2 linked regions of the Thiorhodovibrio frisius genome follow. The protein of the gene in region 2 interacts with the protein of the main gene of each other region in a pairwise test. Links are inferred from orthologs where the notes say so. Each region holds a gene or a part of one and is shown on either strand. Other genes may lie near its edges. The genes, in order: secA and secB.

Region 1 (11,322 bases), 230 kb from region 2 along the record:
TTGAGGTGCCGAGTATTGGCGACCGGCCCGCGCGCCAGCTCTCGCATCACACCCTAGCCAATGTGGTCGAGCCGCGTTACGAAGAGTTGCTTGGCCTGTTGCAGGGCGAACTGCGCCGCAGCGGCTTCGAGGATCTGGTCCCCGGCGGTGTGGTCCTGACCGGCGGTAGCGCCAAGATGCAAGGTCTGGTGGAGCTGGCCGAGGATGTGTTCCGCATGCCGGTGCGCATCGGCGTGCCCCAGTATTTCACCGGGCTTGAGGATCGCATGCGCGATCCTGTCTACGCTAGCGGCGTGGGGCTGCTGATTTACGCCAAGCAACATCGATTTGAGGCACATCCCGAGTATCGCGACACTCGGGGGCTCGGTGGTGCCTGGCACAAATTCCGCTCTTGGCTGAGCGGTGATCTTTAGCACGGAATGCTATGCGGTGGTCGCTTCAGGGCAAGACAAGATCCATACCTCATTTAACGACAAGAAATCAGGAGAACTGCGATGACTTTTGAATTGTTAGACGCTCAGACCCAGACCGCGGTGATCCGTGTGATCGGCATTGGCGGCGGCGGCGGGAATGCTGTGAATCACATGGTGGCTTCGGATATCGAAGGAGTCGAGTTTATCTGCGCCAACACCGATGCGCAGGCACTCGAGAATTCCAATGTGAAAACCATTTTGCAACTTGGTACCGAAATTACCAAGGGTCTAGGAGCTGGTGCTGATCCGCAGGTCGGTCGCACTGCTGCCGAGGAAGATCGTGAACGCGTCAAGGACGCACTCGAAGGAGCCGATATGGTGTTCATCACCGCCGGCATGGGCGGTGGTACAGGCACTGGCGCTGCGCCCATCGTGGCGCAGATCGCGCGCGAGCTTGGTATTCTGACCGTGGCCGTGGTGACCAAGCCCTTCCCATTCGAGGGTGTCAAAAGGCGCAAGGTGGCGGACGCGGGCATTGAGGAACTGGCCAAGTCGGTTGACTCCCTGATTACCATCCCGAACGAGAAGCTCCTAGCCGTACTCGGCAAAGACATGAGCTTGCTTGATGCCTTCAGCGCCGCCAACGACGTGCTGCGAAACGCCACCCAGGGTATCGCCGAGTTGATCACCCGTCCCGGGCTGATCAACGTCGACTTCGCCGATGTCAAGACAGTGATGTCGGAAATGGGTGTGGCCATGATGGGCACGGGCGCCGCGAGCGGTGATGAGCGCGCGCGCGAGGCTGCCGAAGCTGCCATTAATAGTCCACTGCTCGAAGACATTGACCTGTCCGGGGCGCGCGGCATTCTGGTCAACATTACCGCCGGGAGTTCCCTGACCATTGGTGAGTTCACTGAGGTCGGCGACACCGTGCGGGATTTCGCCGATGACGATGCCACCGTGGTTGTGGGCACAGTTATTGATACCAGCATGGACAAGGAAATGCGCGTGACCGTGGTCGCGACCGGGCTTGGTGCGCGTGCTGCGGCCAAGGCTGAACAGCCAAAAATGCGTTTGGTCTCCAGTGAGCCCGAGCGCGCTGCGGCGCCGGATTATCGCGATATGGATCAGCCAGCTTACATCCGCAACAAGCGCGCAGCGGCCAATGCAGCGGCCAGCGAGGGAGGCTCCTCCGCAGCTGATCTGGACTATCTCGACATTCCCGCCTTCCTGCGCCGGCAGGCGGATTAGCGGCAATGGAGGGGCAAACAAGTGGGCGATGTGCCAGTGCAGGTTGGTTGCCTGGTGCGCCGCGCCACTTGGAGCGCGAATTTTGATGGGTTGACGTTTTGATGCGGAAGTTTAGATGCTAAATAATTGTTTTTGCAGCTTAAAGATTTCTGCATTCAGAGCCGCGCCTGGATGTTCGAGCAGGGATAAACGGCTTTTTCGCAAAAAGCGGGCTCACAGCGCTTGATTAACCTTCGGGAAAACCCTAATATGCCGATCAAACTAAGACAGGGCCGGTGCGGCTTGCATGCGCGCGGAATCATCAACGCGCCAGTCCGCTCCTCCGGGAAACAGCCGTTTCTTTTGCCGGGGTGGTCGGGGCCATGAGCAATCAAGGCCAATCAGGGCCATCCAGGGCCAATCCGAGCAGGAGCAATCAACTGGCGACGCCGCAGGGACTGTCGCAGCCAACGGAGAGCCTTACAATGATCCGGCAGCGAACTCTAAAAAACGTGATCCGCGCCACTGGCGTCGGATTGCATACCGGCGAGAAAGTGTATCTCACGCTGTCGCCTGCGGCGCCCGATACCGGAATTGTATTCTGCCGCGATGATCTTCCGTCGCCGGCCGAAATCAAGGCTAGCCCCGCCAATGTGGGCGATACCCTCCTGTCCACGACTCTAGTGCAGGATGGCGTGCGCATCGCCACCGTTGAGCACCTGCTCTCGGCTTTCGCTGGTCTTGGTATCGACAATGCCTATGTTCGTGTCAGCGCGCCAGAAGTGCCCATCATGGATGGTAGTGCCGCACCCTTCGTGTTTCTGATTCAATCCGCAGGCATCGAGGAGCAATCGCGCCCGAAGCGTTTTATCCGCATCAAGCGCCGCATCCGGGTCGAAGATGGCGATAAATTCGCCCAGTTTGATCCCTTCGACGGCTTCAAGGTGTCCTTCGCGATCGACTTTGATCATCCGGCCTTCGCATCGCGCGAGCAGTCGGCCAGCATCAATTTCTCAACCACCTCCTTTGTCAAGGAGATCAGTCGTGCGCGCACTTTCGGTTTTCTGCGCGACATTGAGGCGCTACGCCAACAGAATCTGGCGCTTGGCGGTACGATGGACAACGCTGTCGTGGTTGATGATTACCGGGTTCTCAATGAAGAAGGGCTCAGGTACCACAACGAGTTTGTCAAACACAAAATTCTTGATGCGATTGGCGACCTCTACCTGCTTGGTTACTCTCTGATCGGTGCGTTCCAAGGCTACAAGTCCGGCCATGCCCTCAACAATCAGTTGTTGCGTGCGCTTCTCGCCAACGAGGGAGCCTGGGAAGAAGTCACATTTGAGGACCCCAAAAAGGCGCCAATCAGCTATGGACAGCCTGTTGCTGTTGCTTGAAATTGCTCTTGCTGATTAAATAGCGGGCTGAGCTGAATCGGCTAGCTTGTCGTGCCGGGTTTGACCGTATTGGGTTTCCTGACATCGGGTTGTCTAGTGTCGGGTGCCTTGGCGTCGGATTGATGATGTCGGGCGATTCGCTCGAAGCAGGCGGCAATGCACGGATCCTGCACACCAAGGGCTGCCTGTTTCAGATGGGATGCCGCTGCCGCAGAGAGATGCGTGTGCTGGGGGTGGTCGCTGTCAATGCCGTGGCGCGAGGCCGGGGCAGCGACCAGCGGAGGGCACACGCGGATTTGGCATTGTTTGAGTGCGAGTCCTCGTTTTCTCAGGGCGCGTAGAATCTCCTGAGTGCAGAGTCGCAGCTTTGCTGCCCAGACGGGTGAGTCGGCGAAAAGCCGCAGACAGTCGCCGTCGATCTGTGCTTGGGAACAATGGCTGCGGACGTGGTCTGGAAGCAGCGGCTTGACGGTGCGAAGCAGTTTGTCGCGCTCATCGAGTTCCCGCAGCAAAACGGCCAGTGCGGTTGCCCGCTCGGGGCCAGCCAGGGTCTTGGTGGGACGGAGTTTTTTTAGCATCGTGCTGAATGCGCGGTCACCGCTTTGCAGGTACCGATGAAAACCGGGGGCTGATGACAAAGTAACGCCCCTAAGTCCAAATTCAGGGATCTAACAAACTCAGTTGGTGTCGCGCGCCGCTGAATTCAATTGCTTGTGATTGCCCTGGTGAGTTATTTGAACTCGCCAAATCTTTTTTTGTGTCCTTTTTCAACATTCGCCCAACCGAACCCGTTTCAGGAGTACTTATGCATCGACGTCAGGCTTTCGTCGCCGAGCAAGGTTTCAGCTCCGTTGTTTTGCTAAGCATCATGATTGTTGGTTTGATCGCCGGTGGCTTTGGCTATTGGCTCGGCAAATACCGGCTCAGCGATGCCCCTTCCGACAGCGCTCAAGTCGCACTCACTCGCGATCTTGAAGCCGCCAAACTCGAGTTGGAGCAGAAACGACGACAGATTCAAGCGCATATCGACACCATCGCTGTGCGGGTCGCAGAAATGCAGGCTGAAGTGCTAAGGGTCAACGCCCTGGGGCAGCGACTGGTCAAAATGGCTGGTCTTAACAGCGATGAATTCGACTTCGAGAACCCCGCCGGTTCTGGTGGTCCTGAGCACTACCGGGATTCGGCCAACAGGATCGATGAAGTCGCCCAGGACTTGGCGAAGGTGCTCTCCGCGCTTGATGATCGCAAGCGCAAACTCGGCCTGCTTGAGACGCTGATCATGGAGCGCGACCTGATCAAACATACCAAGCCCGAGGGCTGGCCGCTGCGCTCGGGCGGGATCGTGACTTCGGAGTTCGGCGATCGCCGTCACCCAATCAGCGGGCGGCGCAGCATGCACACCGGCATTGACATCTCGGCAAAGACCGGCACTCCCATTCTAGCAATGGCCGATGGACTGGTGATCTTTGCCGGGCGCAAACATGGGTACGGGAATATTGTCGAGATTCGTCATGGCAATGGTCTCGAAACCTGGTATGCCCACAATCAGGAGAATCGGGTCAAAGAAGGTGACCTGGTGCGGCGGGGTGAGGAAATCGCCCTTCTGGGTTCAACTGGCCGATCCACCGGTCCTCACGTGCATTTCGAGGTTCGCAAGAACGGCACTCCGGTCAATCCAAGGGCCTATCTCAATCCGCGTGGCACCATGCGCGTCGCGCATCTGTAGTCAATCCTCGCAGCCTCTCTTCTATATCGGAACGGATTCTCCCGCGCCGGGTTGTCCGTGCTGTTGCCCTGAAACGGCTGCATCCTCCGGGTGGGCCGTCTCCCTTAGACAGCATAGACAGCCGGGTGTTCGGGAGTTTTTGCTTCTGACCGGCGCTGAACCCTGCCTGGCAGGGTTTTGTTGCTCTGTTGGCGCTTATGGGTCGTACCTTTTCGCCTGATATCCTTAACACTCTGCTGCCGCCGGGCATAGCCGCCGATGCGGCCTTGGCGCTATACTGCCGCTAATTTTGTGCTTCCGCTGAGAGCCACCTATGGGGATGAATGTTTTCAAAAAAATGTTTGGCAGCCGCAATGATCGTTTCGTCAAACGCCTGCTGAAAACGACCGAGCAGATCACGGCGCTTGAGCCCGAACTGGCACTGCTTTCGGATGATGAATTGCGCGCCAAGACTGCCGAATTTCGCGCGCGCCTGGAGCAGGGTACCAAGCTCGACGACCTTCTGGCCGAGACCTTTGCCGTGGTGCGCGAGGCCGGCAAGCGGGTGCTCGGCATGCGCCACTTCGACGTGCAGATGGTCGGCGGCATGGTGCTGCACTCTGGCAAAATCGCCGAGATGCGCACGGGTGAGGGCAAGACCCTGGTTGCCACCCTGGCGGCCTACCTTAACGCTCTGCCCGGCAAGGGCGTGCATGTGGTGACGGTCAACGACTACCTCGCTCGGCGCGACGCGGCCTGGATGGGGCAGGTCTATCACTTCCTTGGGCTCTCGGTCGGGGTGGTGAACTCTTCCGGTGGTCTGGGGCCGGACTCTGCCTCCTACCTTTACGATCCCGAGTTTGAACCGACCGACGACAGCGGCTATCGCCATCTGCGTGCGGTCACCCGGCGCGAGACCTATCACGCCGATATCACCTATGGCACCAATAACGAGTTTGGCTTCGACTACCTGCGTGACAACATGGCTTTCACCCCCGAGCAGCGGGTGCAGCGCGATCCTTTCTATGCCATTGTCGACGAGGTTGATTCCATCCTGATCGATGAGGCGCGTACGCCTCTGATCATCTCGGGTCCGTCCGAGGGCAACAGCGAGCTTTATGTGCAGATCGATCAGATTGTGCCCAAGCTCGCGCGCCAGGAGCCCATCACCAATGACGAAGGCCAACCCGATTTCGGTCCGGGCGATTACTCGGTCGACGAGAAAGCCCGCCAGGTCTATCTGAGCGAGGACGGCCACGAGAAGGTCGAGGATATGCTCACCGAGCTCGGGCTGCTCGGCGAGGGGCAAAGCCTCTACGATGCCTCCAACATCGTGCTGATGCACCATGTATACGCTGCCCTGCGTGCCCGTGCCCTGTTCCAGAAAAACGTCGACTACATTGTTCGCGATGGCCAGATCATCATCGTCGATGAGTTTACCGGTCGCACCATGCCGGGGCGGCGCTGGTCCGAGGGGCTACATCAGGCGGTCGAGGCCAAGGAGCGGGTGGACATCCAACAGGAGAACCAGACGCTCGCCTCCATCACCTTCCAGAACCTGTTCCGGCTCTACCCGAAGCTCGCCGGCATGACCGGCACGGCGGATACTGAGGCCTACGAGTTCCAGCAGATCTACGGGCTTGAAGTGGTAGTGATCCCGACCAATGTGCCCATGATCCGCGCTGATCACGGCGATCTGGTCTATCTGGGTCAGGATGAGAAGTACAAAGCCATCATCGAGGACATCAAGGACTGCGTCGAACGGGGTCAACCGGTGCTGGTCGGCACGGCGTCCATCGAGACCTCCGAGCTGGTTTCCAAGCTGCTGAATGCCGAGAAGATCCCGCACGAGGTGCTGAACGCCAAGCAGCACGAGCGCGAGGCGGGTATTGTCGCGCGTGCGGGCGAGCCGGGCGCGGTGACCATCGCCACCAACATGGCCGGTCGTGGCACCGACATTGTGCTGGGCGGTAATCTCGAGGCTGAACTCGAAAACGCCCAGGATGCCGCCGAACGCGAGCGCATTAAAACCCAGTGGAAAGCCAGCCACCAGCGTGTAATCGAGGCTGGAGGCTTGCATGTGATCGGCACTGAGCGGCACGAGTCCCGGCGCATTGACAATCAGCTGCGCGGGCGCTCTGGCCGCCAGGGCGATCCGGGCTCAAGCCGTTTTTATCTGTCGCTGAAAGACAATCTGATGCGCATTTTCGCCTCTGACCGCGTGGCGAACATGATGCAGAAGCTTGGCATGCAGGAAGGCGAGGCCATCGAACACCCTTGGGTCACCAAGGCGATCGAAAACGCCCAGCGCAAGGTCGAGGGACGCAACTTCGATATCCGCAAGCAACTACTCGACTACGATGACGTTGCCAACGACCAGCGCAAGGTCATTTACCGGCAGCGGCGCGAACTGATGGATGCAACCGAGGTCTCGGACACCATTGAGTTGATGCGCCAGGATGTGCTCGGCCATTTGATTGATCAGCACATCCCCAGACAAAGCCTGGAAGAGCAATGGGACGTGCCGGGCCTGGCCCAGGCCCTGATCGACGAGTTCGGCGGCGACTGGCCTATCCAGCACTGGCTGGACCAGGACTCTGAGCTGCACGAAGAGAGCCTGCGTCAGCGCATTGATGATGAACTTGCCAGTCGCTATCGCGACAAGAAAGACCAGGTTGGGGAAGATAGCATTCGCCAAGTTGAAAAGGCAGTCATGCTACAAACGCTGGACACCCAATGGAAGGAGCATCTCGCGCAGATGGACTACCTGCGTCAGGGGATTCACTTGCGCGGCTATGCGCAGAAGAATCCCAAGCAGGAGTACAAGCGCGAAGCCTTTGCAATGTTCGCGGCGCTGCTCGACAGCATCAAGCAGGACGTGGTGCGCACCCTCGCGCGCATGCAGGTGCAGATGCCGCCCGAGTTGGCCAGTCTCGCAGAACATCAATCCGAGCAGGAGCGGGCGTTCGAGTTCAAGCACGAAAGCTTCGGTGGTTTGGGGGCGGACGCCGCGCCTGAGGATGGCGAACTCCAGGGCGGCTCGGCGACAGGTGGTGCGCCAGAATCAGCCGGCGATCACCAGCCTTTCGTGCGCGCCGGGCGCAAAGTCGGTCGCAACGAACCCTGCCCCTGTGGCTCGGGAAAAAAGTATAAGCAATGCCACGGCAAGATTGGCTGAACGGTCGCACGTTTTGGTTCGAATCTCAGCTGTCACTGATACCGAAAATCAGTTTACGATTGGTATAGCCGATGAGGGCTGAACTCTCAACCCAATTCAGCGTCCCTGGCGTGCGGGTCGCCGCAGGCGCGGCTGGCATCCGCTATCGTGAGCGTGATGATCTGGTGCTGATGGAACTTGCTCTTGGCACCCAAACGGCGGCCGTTTTTACTCAGAACGCCTTTTGTGCCGCACCTGTGACTTTGGCTCGCCAGCATCTGAGCGCAGCTTCTCCCCGCTATCTTCTCATTAATTCCGGCAACGCCAATGCCGGCACCGGTGCGCGTGGGCTTACCGACGCCCTTGCCAGTTGCTCTCTGGTCGCCGGCCAGGCAGGCTGTGAGGCGAATCAAGTGCTGCCCTTCTCTACTGGAGTGATCGGTGAGGATCTGCCGGTCGCACGCATCGGCGCCGCATTGCCGCATCTGTTTGAGGGGCTGCGTGCGGATGCCTGGGAAGCTGCTGCGCGTGCCATCATGACCACCGACACCCGACCCAAGCTGGTCCAGCGCCAGTTTGAACTGAACGGGCGTCGCGCAACCTTGGTTGGCATGGCCAAGGGCGCTGGTATGATTTGCCCGAACATGGCGACCATGCTGGCTTTTGTCGCCACGGACCTGGCCATTGCCGAAGGACCACTGCGCGCTAGCCTGAATGCTGCCGTGGCTGGCTCCTTCAATGCCATCAGCATTGACGGCGATACCTCCACCAATGACGCCTGCGTGGCGGCTGCGACTGGCGCTTTGGGCAACCCCCTCCTGGATGATCTGGACCCAGACGCTCTGGCGATCTGGCAGCAGGCGCTGTCGGATCTTTGCCTGGAGCTGGCCACCAACATTGTGCGCGACGGCGAGGGTGCGACCAAGCTGGTGCGCGTCGCGGTGCGCGAGGCGGCCACCTCTGCAGAGGCGCGCCTGGTGGCCGAGACCATCGCCCATTCACCCCTGGTCAAAACCGCGCTATTTGCTGGTGATCCCAATTGGGGCCGCATCCTGGCGGCGGTGGGTCGCGCCGGGGTTGCCGGGCTCGACATCGAGCGGGTAAGGATCTGGCTTGATGACGTGCGCATCGTCGCCGGTGGCGGGCGCGACCCAGAGTATCGAGAGGAGCAGGGCGCCCGTGTGATGGCGCAGGATGCCTTCAAGATCGAGGTCCATCTTGGTCGCGGCGAGGCCGAGCTGACCATGCTGACCTGCGATCTGTCGTACGACTATGTGCGAATCAACGCCGAATATCGCAGCTAGGCGTCAGCGGGTTGGTGGGTGTGCTGCATGTCGTCGCCGGTGCCCTGATCGACGCCCAGGGTCGGGTGCTGATCGCGCGGCGGCCCGAGCAAGTCCATCAGGGCGGGCGGTGGGAATTCCCCGGCGGTAAGCTGGAGCCGGGCGAATCTGCCATCAACGCCCTCTCGCGTGAGCTCCAAGAGGAGCTTGGCATTCGCCCCCGCTCCTCTCGTCCGCTGATTCAGATTGAGCACGACTACCGCGAGCGGCGGATTTTGCTCGACCTCTATCGGGTCTCCGCCTGGGATGGCGAGCCGCGCGGATGTGAAGGTCAGCCGCTTGCCTGGGAATTTCCGCAGGCGCTCGATCCCGCCCTGTTTCCCCCGGCCGATGGCCCGGCAATTCTGGCACTGCGCCTGCCGGCGCTTTATCTGATTACCCCGCCCGCCGCGCCCGATCCAACCCAGGCCGGCGGACGTGCGCAACTCCCGGGGTATCTCACTCGCCTGCGCGCCGCCCTCGCAGCCGGGGCCGGTGCGGTGCAACTGCGCGCGCATGATCTCTCCGCGCCCGCATATGCTGCGCTTTCGTGTGCGGTTGCGCCCATCTGCGCGGCGGCCGGCGTGCCCCTAGTTCTCAACCGCGCACCCGAGGAGCTGACCAAGTTGCCGGCGGACGGCTGGCATCTGAGCAGCGCCCACTTGCATCAGTTGGCCGCGCGGCCACCACAGGCCCCCAGCCTGCTGGGTGCGTCCTGCCATACTGAGGCCGATCTGTGCCTGGCTGCGCGCCTGGGGCTCGACTATGCGCTACTGTCGCCGGTGCAACAGACCCGCAGCCATCCACACAGCCACCCGCTTGGCTGGGAGGGCTTTGCGCAACTCACCCGCGCGGCACGGCTGCCGGTCTATGCACTTGGCGGCCTGGGACCGGCCGATCTGGAGCCGGCCTGGGCGCACGGTGCTCAAGGGGTCGCCGCTATTGGCGGCTTGTGGGGCGCTCAATTAGCGGAAGCCCTTAGCTTGACCCACTGACGTCCGCATCCGGGTTGAGGGTCGGGGCTGACGGAATCAGCAACTCGATGCAGGTGGTGTCGCTGGCGTCAGAGGTTTCCATGCTGAGTGCCATTTTCATGGTGTCAGCCATCAGCTTGGCGGAATAGGTGCCGAGCCCAGTGCCGCCTTTTTTGCCGTGGGAGCGATATTTCTCGAAGAAATGCGCGCGGATGGCGGGTGGGACCAGGCCGCGGTTGATGATGGCCAGCCGTAACGGGTTGTGCTGATTGATCGCCAGCACCACAGCCTCGCCATCGGGCGAGGCGTCGATGGCGTTGGTGATGAGATTCGATAGCATGGAGAACAGCAGGCGGGCGTCGGCGCGGATATAGATGGGTTGATCGGGCGACGGCTCGCCATCGAGATTGCGGCCGTCGAGTCGATAGCGGAAATCCAGCCGCTGGCTGGCAGCGCGTGGCTCGACTATCCGAATGACCTGACGCAGAACGGGAATCAAGTTGAGTGTTTGTGGCCGGTAGTCGAATTGCCCCGTTTCCATTTTGAACAGATCGAGTGACAGTTCGATCATGTCGCGCATTTTGCGCGCGCTCTCCTGAATCACGGTGACGGAATCGCGCTGATCGGCGGTCAGATTGTCATCGAGTAACAAGAGTTCCGGCAGCGCCAGAATGGCGTTCAGCGGCGTTTTCAGATCGTGGCGCATGATGCGCTCGACATCCTCTTTGATGCGTTCAAGTTCTTTGCTGTCGTCGATGCTTTCCTTCACGCCGAGAAAATTAACGATGCGACCACGATCATCGCGGATCGGCGAGATGGTTGCTGCCTCCCAATACAGGCTGCCATCCTTGCGTTTGTTGACCAGTTCGCCGCGCCAGGTCTCGCCGCGGCGCAGGTTCTCCCATAGCTCACGGTAGGTGTCGTCGGATTGTTCGCCGGACTTGAACAGTTGCGGTGTTTGCCCAATCACCTCGCTTGGCGCGTACCCCGTGATCCGGCAGAAGAATGGATTGACGTACTGGATTCTGGATTCAGTATCGGTGATCAGGATGGAGACCGGCGCCTGGTCAATGGCGCGCTGAAGGTTGCGCAGCCTGGCCTCGAAGGCGTTGCGCTCGGTGGTG
Region 2 (10,586 bases):
ACCCGTATCATCATCGACGAGGCTGATCGTCTGCAGAAGCTGCTCAACCGCATGCTCGGCCCCAATCAGCTGCCGCAGCTTAGTGATGTCAACATTCATCATGTGCTTGAGCATGTGTGCGGCCTCATTGCTGCGGAGTTTCCGCATGGCCCCACACTGGTGCGCGATTACGACCCCAGCATTCCGGGCTTTGAGGCCGATAACGAACGGCTGATTCAAGCGCTGCTGAATATCGTGCGCAATGGTGCCGAGGCCGCCGGCGAGAAGGGCGAGCTGACGTTGCGCACGCGCGTGCTGCGGCAGTTCACTATCGGCAACCTTCGCTATCGTTTAGTGCTCAGCATTGAGGTGGAAGACAACGGTTCTGGCATTCCCGAGGATATGCAGGACCGGATCTTCTTCCCCATGGTTTCTGGCCGAGCCGGCGGCACTGGGCTTGGCCTGCCGATTGCCCAAGAGCTGATCAATCAGCACGGAGGGCTGATCGAATGCGAGAGCCGCCCCCGGAAAACCCAATTCTTCGTTTACCTACCGCTGAAGCATGCTGATGAACAGGCCACCTCGGATCTGGGTGATTGATGATGACCGCTCCATCCGCTGGGTGCTCGAACGCGCCCTGCGCCAGGAGCATATGGATGTAACCAGCTTCTCGAATGGTGTCGGGGTGATGGACAACCTCGAGCGCGAGCAGCCCGATGTGATTCTGTCCGATATCCGCATGCCTGGAATCGACGGGCTCGAACTCCTGCGCCAGATCACCGCCAAGCACCCGGGGGTGCCGGTCATCATCATGACGGCCCATTCGGACCTCGATAGCGCCGTGTCATCCTTTGACAGCGGCGCTTTTGAGTACCTGCCCAAGCCCTTCGATATCGACGATGCCATCGACCAGGTGCGCCGAGCCTGTCGCCGTCAGTCAGACGTCGAGAGCGCGCAGGCTGCTCTCGACCAGACCCCGGAAATCATCGGCGAGGCGGCCTCGATGCAGGAGGTGTTTCGCGCCATTGGCCGCCTGGCCAAGTCCAACATCACGGTGCTCATCAATGGCGAGTCTGGCACCGGCAAGGAGTTGGTTGCACGCGCCCTGCACCGCCACAGCCCGCGCGCGAACGCGCCTTTCATCGCGCTCAACATGGCCGCCATTCCGCGCGACCTGATGGAATCCGAGCTCTTCGGCCATGAACGCGGCGCTTTCACCGGCGCCCAGACGCGCCGCGAGGGGCGCTTCGAGCAAGCCGATGGAGGCACCCTGTTTCTTGATGAAATCGGCGACATGCCCGCCGAGCTGCAAACCCGCCTGCTGCGAGTGTTGGCTGATGGGGAGTTTTATCGAGTCGGCGGGCTTGCGCCCATCAAGGTGGATGTTCGCATCATTGCCGCCACTCATCAGGACCTGCATGATTTGGTCAGGCGCGGCAGTTTTCGCGAAGACCTCTTCCACCGCCTGAATGTCATCCGTATTCACTTGCCGGCACTGCGCGAGAGGCGCGAAGATATTGCGCTCTTGATGCGCACCTTTCTCGCCCAGGCCGCCAGGGAACTCAACTGCGAGCCCAAGTTGCTGGCTAGCGACGCAACCGAACGGCTGGAAAACCTCGATTGGCCCGGCAATGTGCGCCAGCTTGAGAATACCGCGCGGTGGCTCACTGTGATGGCCTCGACCAAGGAAATCCATGTTGAGGACCTGCCACCGGACCTGGGCGCGGGCGAGAGCGAGAGCCGCGCCTCCTCCCCGGATGGCCCCTGGGAAGGCGCGCTGCGCAATTGGGCCAAGCACATGCTGCGCAATGGTCAGCAGAGTTTGCTCGCCTCCGCCCTGCCAAGCTTTGAGCGAGTCATGATCGAGGTGGCGCTGGAGTTCACCGGCGGTCGTCGTCAGGAAGCGGCGCGTCTGCTCGGATGGGGGCGCAACACCCTGACGCGCAAGATCAAGGAGCTTGGCATGGAAGGAGGGGAGGGCAGTCGCGTGGCCTGATTTAACCTGATCTGAATTGGGTCTGAACCTGATCCGAGTCTGGCTCGAACGCAGCCGGGGCGCGATTCTGCTTGAAAATGCAGCCTCTGACCAGAATCTGTGCGATGTCGACCGAGCCAGCGGGCGCCGCCCATCCAGTTGCTGCGTGCCGCCTGAAGCGGCCCGCGCCATTATCGATCAGAGGAGCATCCAATTGGACGCCAGCAGTATCCAGATTTCCGGTAGCGAAATTGCCGGGGCATCTCCCGAAGCACTCCAGGGAGACGGCAGCTTTCGCCTTCAATTCACGCGAGCGCTGATTCTCAAGACCATGACTGGCTCGGCAGAGCAGACCCGATGGTGGCAGGCTGGGGAATTGCTGATCGGCGGGGTGGAGCGGGTCGAAGGCGAACTGCCGGGCGTTCCAGCAGTCTGCGAGCGGGGCGACATCGATGACAATCAATATACCTACCGGAACATGATTCCGATTCCACTCAAAAGTCGCGGCCAAATTCGCCTCGAACTCCATCTGCGTGATCGCGAGGAGCCGTTGATCGTCACAGGCGGGACCATCGAACTGGCTCTGCGTGATACACCAAAATACATTGAGCATATCCGCCCGGCGACCGTCCGCCCGGAAGCCATCCGTTAGCGATGGAGTGATTCGCCGAGCCTGTCGCTTGATTGCAGCGGGATCAAAGATCCCGCCCAAAGGCCCTTAGCGTGAGGAGCCGACGATCTGATGCGCTAGATCGACTACCTTATTGGCCATGTCGTTGTATTCATGCCGAAAGTTCGCCAGAAGTCCATCCGTGGAGGCCCAGTAATCCTTGCCCGAGACGCCATGCTCGTGCTCGTGGTCGATGAATTGCTTTTGCATGACCAGCATTTTTTCGATCAGATCCTGCTTTTCTTTTTTCAAGGCGGCAACGTCGGTCATTGGTTCCACTCCAGAGGGTGCGACATGCGGTCAGTAGCGCCGGATGCCGAATCAGAAAAAAGCCTGCGGGATTTTGGTCCAACCCCTCAAAGGCTGGCCGGGAGGCAGGCCGTTTAGAGCCACTCGCAAGACATTATCACGGGATGGGGTTGAGACAGGAGCCACTGAAGCATGGCGCACTCTCCATCCCGGGGAATGTTAGAGCGCAATAATATAGCACAGCCGTCAGATATTCGGTCAAGCAGGCCGGGAAGCCCCATGGAAGGGTTTACGACCTCCCCTGTGACCGGCTACCTGGTTCGAAACAAGCCGACAGTTCATGTCCGCTCGGTATATCGCCCCTGCAAATAGAGTCGCATTCTTGGATATCCTGCTCTACGAACCCGAAATTCCGCCCAATACCGGCAACATCATGCGGCTGTGCGCCAATATCGGGGCGCGTTTGCATCTGATCGAGCCGCTGGGCTTTACCCTCGAAGACCGACTGATGCGCCGCGCTGGGCTCGACTACGCTGACTGGTCGCGGGTCAAGACTTATGCCTCCCTGGCGGCATGTCTGGACGCATTGCAGCCGCCACGGTTGTTTGCTCTGAGCACCCGCAGCCGGCGTTGTTACGCCGAGGTCGACTTTCGCGTCGGGGATGCGCTGTTGTTTGGCCCCGAGACACGGGGTCTGCCGGAGGAGGTCCTGGCTGCCTTGCCGGCTGACAGACGCCTGCGCATCCCCATGCGCCCGGGTAACCGCAGCCTGAATCTGTCCAACGCCGTGGCCCTGGTGGCCTATGAGGTCTGGCGGCAGAGCGGTTTTGCCGGTGCTGGTGCGGGAAGCTAGCTCAGTCCCAGTCCAGTTCAGGCTTGCCTGAGCGTTCCAGCAGTCGGGTGGTGGCTTCTTGCGGGGTGCGGTCCAGGTAGAGCACGGCGTGAACCTGCTCGCAGATAGGCATATCCACTTGATGAGCGGCGGCGAGTTTGTGCACGGCGGTGGCTGTGATCACCCCTTCCACCTCCTGGCCAATGCCGGCAAGGGCCTGGTCGAGTGGCTGTCCGGCAGCCAGTGCTAGTCCGAGGCGACGGTTGCGGGATTGATTATCGGTGCAGGTCAGCACCAGATCGCCCAGGCCCGCAAGCCCCATGAAGGTCTCGCGTCGCGCGCCCAGGGCGCAGCCTAAGCGGATGATTTCGGTCAGGCCACGGGTGATCAGCGCCGAGCGGGTGTTGGCACCAAAGCCCAGGCCGTCAGCGATGCCAGTGGCGATGGCAAGCACATTCTTGGCCGCGCCGCCGACCTGCACGCCAATCAGATCGTCATGGCGATAAGCGCGGAAGCGCTCACCATGGAATAAACCGGCGAGTTCCCGCGCATAGGCATCGCAGGTTGCCGCCACAGTCACGGCTGTGGGCAGCCCGCGCGCCACCTCGCCGGCAAAGCTGGGGCCGGAGAGCACGCCAAGCTCGCGCCCGGGGGATTGTTCGCGGATGACCTCATGCAATAGGCGCCCCTGCTCGGGGTCGAACCCCTTGGTCGCCCAGCCGACACCCATCTCGGCAGGCAGCAGGGGCAACAAGGTGTTTGTCACCCGGGCGAAAAACTGACTCGGCACGGCGATAAAGACCGCACTGGCATCTGCCACTGCGGCGCTGAGATCGCTGACCGGCTCGAGCCTGTCTGGCAGCGGAAAGCCGGGTAGAAAGTCGCGGTTCTCGCGCGCCTCGGCCATGCGCTCCATTAGTGCGGGTTCATGCCCCCAGAGGCGCACCCGATGGCCGTTGCGGCAAAGCTGCAAGGCGAGCGCGGTGCCCCAGGAGCCGGCGCCGATCATTGCCACTGTTGCCATGGTCATTCTCGTCGGGTTGAGTCAGCCGCGCGGGCTCGCCAAGGGTCAGTGGAGCTTGGACGCTTTCGCGTCTGGGGTGGGGGTGCCAGAGGCTTTGCCGGCGGAAGTGTCGCCGCCGGATGCCTCACTGGCCTGCTGTTGCTCGGCGACCTTTTGCGCATAGACCTGATCGAAGTGAATATGCTGCAGCACCAGCTGCGGGAAACCGCCCTTGACGACCAGATCAGTCACCGTCTGGCGTGCGTAAGGAAAGAGAACGCTGGGCGCATACACATAAAACAAGGGTGCGAGTTCCTGCTCCTGAAAGCCCTTGACACTGAGGATGCCGGCCTGTTGCAGTTCGACGAGATAGGCGGTTTTCTCGCCGGTCTTGACGGTGATGGTCAGAGTGAGAACCACCTCGAAGGTGTTTTCGACCAGCGGATTGACCTTGATGTCGAATTGCAGCGCGACCTCGGGCTTCCATTCCTCGCGAAAGATCTCCGGGGCATTGGGTGCCTCGTAGGAGAGGTCTTTGGTGTAGATGGTGCGAAGCAGGACCTGATGGTCTTCTGCCTGGGGTTGGTTTTCAGCCATGGGGAACCTTTGCCTTGAAGCTCATGGATTTATCATCCGGGGGTCCCGGACCATGAGCGTGAGTGGAAACTTGTTTGGGCGAGCCTGTTTGGGGTGAGGGGGCGGATGCAATGGCAGCCGTGCAGCGGGCCAGGACTGCCTGGCAGATGACGCGCGCGGATCAGTGCTTTTTGCGTGTGAGCGGCAGGTTGGCGTTCTGCCAGGCCATTACGCCGCCGCGCAGGTTGTAGACTTCCTCAAAACCCTGTTTGCGCAGGATGCCGCAAGCCATCTGCGACTGAGAACCCGAGCGGCAGGAGATGATCAGCGGTTTGTTCTTGTGCTTTGCAAGGGTCGCGGTCTGGTTGCGGAAACCGTTCATCGGGATGCTGATCGCGTTGATGATATGCCCCTTGGTATAATCGGCACTCGGGCGCACGTCGATCACGGTTGCATCCTTGTGGTTAATCAAATCGGTCGCGCCGAGCGGGTCGATGGAGCCTCGGTCACCGACAATCAGGTTATGAATCAGCAGCGCCGAGATGACAACCAGTGCGATGAATAAAATCCAGTGGTTGCCTACAAATTCAATAAGTTGGGCAAGCATAGCGAGAAAAATGGACCTGATGAACGAATGGATGCTGATGTCTGAAGGCAGTCTTCAGTCGCGACAGCGCGCAGTATAAGGATGCGCGGCCCGGGCGTCACCTGTTCCGATTAGCCCGGACTCAGATTAGCCCGGACTCGGCTTGGCCTGGACTCCGATTGGTTCTTGCTCAAACTGGTTGGGCGCGGGGCTGCCCATTTTGATCAACCAGCTTTGATCGACCAACCTTGATCAGCCGGGTTTAGGCGGCTGGCTTTGGACTGTCAGTGACCGTGGTGACAGAAAACCTCGCGCATCAGGCGGATGAGTTGCAGGGTGCGCGAGTCACTGACGCGATAGAATACCCGATTGGCATCCTTACGCGAGGCGAGGATACCCTTGTCGCGCAAAATGGCCAGATGTTGGGAGATATTGCTTTGCGATGTGCCGACATGCTCGACGATATCCTGGACGCTGACCTCTTCGTCGCCAAGGATGCATAGAATCTTGAGCCGCAGCGGATGTGACATCGCCTTGAGCGAGCGCGAGGCGCGCTCAATATCGCCGTCGTCACCGAGCAACTCTTCCCTGAATTCTTCTCCGAAAGGGTCGGTCTTGCTAGAGCCGTTGGACGTTGCGAATGGCTGTTGTGGATCGGATGCCATAATTCATGATCGTCTCTAATGATCGAACACTGAGACCTGTGGATGATAAGCTTTTTCTCGCGTCTGGCAAGTGCTGTGCCACATCGAGTGGCTGTAAGCGCCATTTTGGTGGGGACAGTGCTTGCCTCCCAGCTTGCCTGGTTTGCGGCGCAGGCAGCGCAGGGCACGCCAGCGACGGGCGAGGATGACGCGCAAAGTCTGTCCGCAATTGAGGAGCAGGTCGAGGTGCTTGAGCGCGATCTGCGCGCGCGCGAGCAACGCCGCGACCAGATGTACGCTGATCTCGAGCAGACCGAGCGCGACATTGCCGCGCTCGCGCGCGGCGGGCGCCAGCTCGACGCCATGGTGGCTGAGCAGCGCGCCGCGCTGGCCGCGCTGCGCGTGCAACTCGAGGAGGTGCGCGGTGAGCTGAGCGCCGCGCGCGTGGTGCTGGCTGAGCTGCTGCGCTCGGCCCACGCAATGGGTCGAGGTAATCGGCTGCGCATGGTGCTCAATCAAGAAGACGTGACCCGCAGCGGGCGCCTGTTCGGCTACTACCGCACGCTGGGGCAGAAACGCGCGCGCCAGATTGCGCTGGTCGACCAGCAGGCCAAGCGGCTCAAAGGGCTCAGCCAGCAGGCCGCAACCGAGGCCGAGCGTCTGGCCGAGCTGGCACGGCGCCAGGAAGATACGCGCGAGCGTCTCGCCGCAGCACAGCAGGAGCGCAACCAGATACTGGCCAATCTGGAGCGTTCCATCGTCGCTGGTCGTGACCGGGTCGAAAGCCTGCGCGAAGATGCTGCGCGTCTGCGCAAGTTGGCCAAAGAGCTGAGTCTACATAGCGAAATTCGTGATGTCTTTCACCTCGACCAAGAAAGCCTGGCGACCCGGCGCGGCGCTCTGAGCTGGCCGGTGCGCCATGCCCGGGTGCTGACCAGCTTCCGTCCACGGGCAACCGGCGACCTGCATGGCGATGGTGTGCTGCTGTCCGCGACCCCAGGCGAAGAAGTGCGAGCGGTGCATGGCGGGCAGGTGGTTTACTCCGACTGGCTGCGCGGTTTTGGTCTGCTGCTTGTGATCGACCATCACGATGGCTACATGACCATTTACGGGCACAATCAAAGCCTGCTGAAGGAGCCCGGAGAATGGGTCGGGGCCGGCGAGACCATTGCATTGGCTGGCGCAAGTGGCGGCAGTGACCGCGATGGGCTGTATTTCGCGCTGCGCCACCAGGGCCAACCGCTCGACCCGCGCCTGTGGTGCGCCGATCCCGTCAATTGAGAGCAGCGCTGGCCAGCGAATTCCCGGCAGCGCTTGCCAAGTGCTTACAAATCGTCACAATGCACCCCAAGGCTGCCCACGTCATTCCGGCAAGGCGGCGCCAACTTGCGTTCGGGCCGCATCAGGAACACTGAACAGAGAACCCATCATCATGCACATGTTTTCTTTTTCCGCGCTTCAACAGCCGCGCCCAGGCTCAGTGTCAGAGGCTGGCGAGCATCCCGGCGCTTTTGCTGCTCCCATGGCCGCCATGCTGGCTGCGACCGCTTTGCTGCTGTTTCTGGCTGCCTCTGCGGTCAGCGCCGAGCCGCCCAAGCCCTTCACGCCTCCGCCTGCGGTCGAGCCGCTGGTTGAGCCTGCATTGCCGGTCACACCTCCGGCTGCAACCGAACCTGCGTCGCAGCCGCCTGGTGCAATGCCGCCGTCAGAGGATGCTGAGCCGGATGCCCAATCGGATACCGAATCTGACACCGCTGCCGATCAGGAAGCCCAGGCAGAGGATGATGCCTCGCAATCGGCGCTGCCGCTGGAGCAATTGCGCTCCTTTGCCGAGGTGTTCGGGCGCATTAAAAGCGACTATGTCGAACCGGTGGATGACAAGGACCTGCTCGCCGCTGCCATTCGCGGCATGTTGGCGGGGCTGGACCCGCACTCCAGCTTCCTGGATGCCGATGCATACGAAGAACTCCAGGAGGGCACCAAGGGTGAGTTTGGCGGCCTGGGCATTGAGGTCGGCATGGAAGATGGCTTCGTCAAGGTCATCTCTCCCATCGACGACACGCCCGCCGAACGCGCCGGCGTGCAAGCCGGGGATTTGATTGTGCGCATCGACGACAAACCCGTGAAGGGCATGGCTCTGAGCGACGCAGTGAAGCTGATGCGTGGGGAGCCCGGCACTGGCATTGAGCTGACCATCATGCGCGATGGCGAGGACAAGCCACTGAAAATCGCCATTGAGCGCGACATCATTCAAGTTGCCAGCGTCAAGAGCCGGATGCTCGAACCTGGCTACGCCTACATTCGCATCGCCAGTTTTCAGTCCCGTACCACTGAGGACATGCGCCGGCAGATCGAGGAACTCAAACTCAAAGCAAAGGCGAATGCCGATCAGTCTGCGGACAGTACCGAGCCAGCGTCCACTGGGTCGCAAGAGGTGAGCGAGTCACCGAGCCAGCCGCCGTCAAGCGACCTGAGCGGGGACAGCTCCATCAAAGGTCTGGTGCTGGATTTGCGCAACAACCCGGGCGGTGTGCTCAACAGTGCGGTGGGCGTCAGCGATGCCTTTCTGCGTGGGGGGCTGATCGTTTATACCAAGGGTCGCATGGAGGATGCGCGCATGGAGTTTAAGGCCGGGCCGGACGACGTCATCGGTGGGGCGCCCATGGTGGTGCTGGTCAATGGCGGCAGTGCCTCGGCCTCCGAGATTGTCGCCGGTGCGTTGCAGGATCAGGGCCGGGCGATCGTCATGGGCAGCGACACCTTTGGTAAAGGCTCGGTGCAGACTATCGTGCCGGTCGATGAGAGCACCGCGCTCAAGCTCACCACGGCGCGCTACTACACGCCTTCTGGCCGCTCGATTCAGGCCCATGGTATCGAGCCCGATATCCGCCTGGACCAGGGCAGTCTGACCCTGGCCGACCAGCCGGATGTGGAGCCACTGAAAGAAGCCAACCTGATGCGTCATCTCGCAGAAGAAGTGACGGGAGACGAGACGCCAGAAGAGGATGCGACCAAACAGCCGCTTGCTGCCAAGGACTATCCGCTCAGCGAGGCGCTGAATGTGCTCAAGGCGCTCAGCCTCGCCCATGCCCGCAGTGTCGAGCAGATCGAGATCATGGAGCCCCCGGCGGCTCAGTGAGCAGCAGGTCTTTCCAAAGGAGACAATATCATGCCTAACGTATTGGTTCCCCTAGCCCAGGGGTGCGAAGAACTCGAAGCCGTGACCATTATCGATCTGCTGCGCCGCGCTGAGATTGAGGTGATCACCGTCGGCCTTGAAGACGGCCCGGTGCGTGCGAGTCGTGGCGTGGTCCTGTTGCCGGATCAGCCGCTGGACGCGGTGCTCGAGCAGGAATTCGACATGATCGTCCTGCCCGGCGGCCTGCCTGGCGCGGATCATCTCGAGCGCGATCAACGCATTCGCGATCTTCTGCGACGCCAGGTTGAGGCGGGGCGTCGTGTCGCTGCCATTTGTGCCGCGCCCAAGGTGTTGGCCAGTGCCGGTCTGCTCGACGGCCATCAGGCCACCAGCTATCCGGGCGCGGTCAATCTAGCCGACTATCCGCGGGTGCAGTTTACCGACGCGCCCGTGGTGGTGGATGGGCGCGTGGTCACTTCCCGAGGCCCTGGTACTGCGATGGACTTCGCGCTGGAGCTCATCGCGCAGTTGATGGGCGAAGCGCGGCGCGACGAGGTCGCGGCTGCGCTGGTGCGGTCTTAATCTCAGCTGATACTTTCAGGCCCGCTGGCCATTCCCGCCGGGGAGCCATCCTCGGGAGGGAGGGGGCTCAGGTGATGACATCCGGCTCCGCGCGTCCGGTGCGCGTCTCAATCTGCGCTAGCTCCTGCGCGATCAGGATCAGCGGTTGCAGGGCGATCTGCACGTCCTGGTCATGTCGCTCCGGGTCGGGCTCGAAGCGCTCGATATAAAGCCGCAGGGTCGCGCCCGAGGTGCCGGTGCCGGATAGACGCATGACGATGCGCGAGCCGTCCTCGAAGCCGATGCGAATTCCCTGATGGTCTGACACACTGCCATCGACTGGGTCGGTGTAGCTGAAGTCATCGGCATAGG

What was found.
Region 1: the proteins of secB (region 2) and secA interact in binary tests that used the Escherichia coli proteins (3 or more experiments, as listed by UniProt). The link is inferred for Thiorhodovibrio frisius from one-to-one orthologs.

Annotation. Positions count from the first base shown.
Region 1 is NZ_CP121471.1:4,675,901-4,687,222, reverse strand. What follows is about bases 4,691-8,123. They hold secA (preprotein translocase subunit SecA), read left to right. Parts: upstream 4,691-5,079; coding sequence 5,080-7,923; downstream 7,924-8,123. Other genes in these bases: argJ (bifunctional glutamate N-acetyltransferase/amino-acid acetyltransferase ArgJ), read left to right, coding at 7,995-8,123; Thiofri_RS21360 (M23 family metallopeptidase), read left to right, coding at 4,691-4,766. Outside these bases: cell division protein FtsA, read left to right, coding at 1-413; cell division protein FtsZ, read left to right, coding at 495-1,664; lpxC (UDP-3-O-acyl-N-acetylglucosamine deacetylase), read left to right, coding at 2,129-3,040; Thiofri_RS21365 (DciA family protein), read right to left, coding at 3,082-3,618; more of Thiofri_RS21360, read left to right, coding at 3,846-4,690; more of argJ, read left to right, coding at 8,124-9,206; Thiofri_RS21345 (Nudix family hydrolase), read left to right, coding at 9,218-10,219; Thiofri_RS21340 (sensor histidine kinase), read right to left, coding at 10,203-11,322. UniProt on the Escherichia coli protein: Required for protein export, interacts with the SecYEG preprotein conducting channel.
Region 2 is NZ_CP121471.1:4,907,726-4,918,311, reverse strand. What follows is about bases 3,541-6,237. They hold secB (protein-export chaperone SecB), read right to left. Parts: upstream 5,306-6,237; coding sequence 4,775-5,305; downstream 3,541-4,774. Other genes in these bases: Thiofri_RS22380 (ArsR/SmtB family transcription factor), read right to left, coding at 6,155-6,237; Thiofri_RS22385 (rhodanese-like domain-containing protein), read right to left, coding at 5,466-5,891; Thiofri_RS22395 (NAD(P)H-dependent glycerol-3-phosphate dehydrogenase), read right to left, coding at 3,728-4,729; Thiofri_RS22400 (tRNA (cytidine(34)-2'-O)-methyltransferase), read left to right, coding at 3,541-3,726. Also shown: glnL (nitrogen regulation protein NR(II)), read left to right, coding at 1-579; ntrC (nitrogen regulation protein NR(I)), read left to right, coding at 548-1,975; Thiofri_RS22410 (hypothetical protein), read left to right, coding at 1,992-2,606; Thiofri_RS22405 (hypothetical protein), read right to left, coding at 2,673-2,894; more of Thiofri_RS22400, read left to right, coding at 3,256-3,540; more of Thiofri_RS22380, read right to left, coding at 6,238-6,535; Thiofri_RS22375 (murein hydrolase activator EnvC family protein), read left to right, coding at 6,578-7,795; Thiofri_RS22370 (S41 family peptidase), read left to right, coding at 7,947-9,653; Thiofri_RS22365 (DJ-1 family glyoxalase III), read left to right, coding at 9,684-10,235; Thiofri_RS22360 (alpha-D-glucose phosphate-specific phosphoglucomutase), read right to left, coding at 10,303-10,586. UniProt on the Escherichia coli protein: One of the proteins required for the normal export of some preproteins out of the cell cytoplasm. It is a molecular chaperone that binds to a subset of precursor proteins, maintaining them in a translocation-competent state.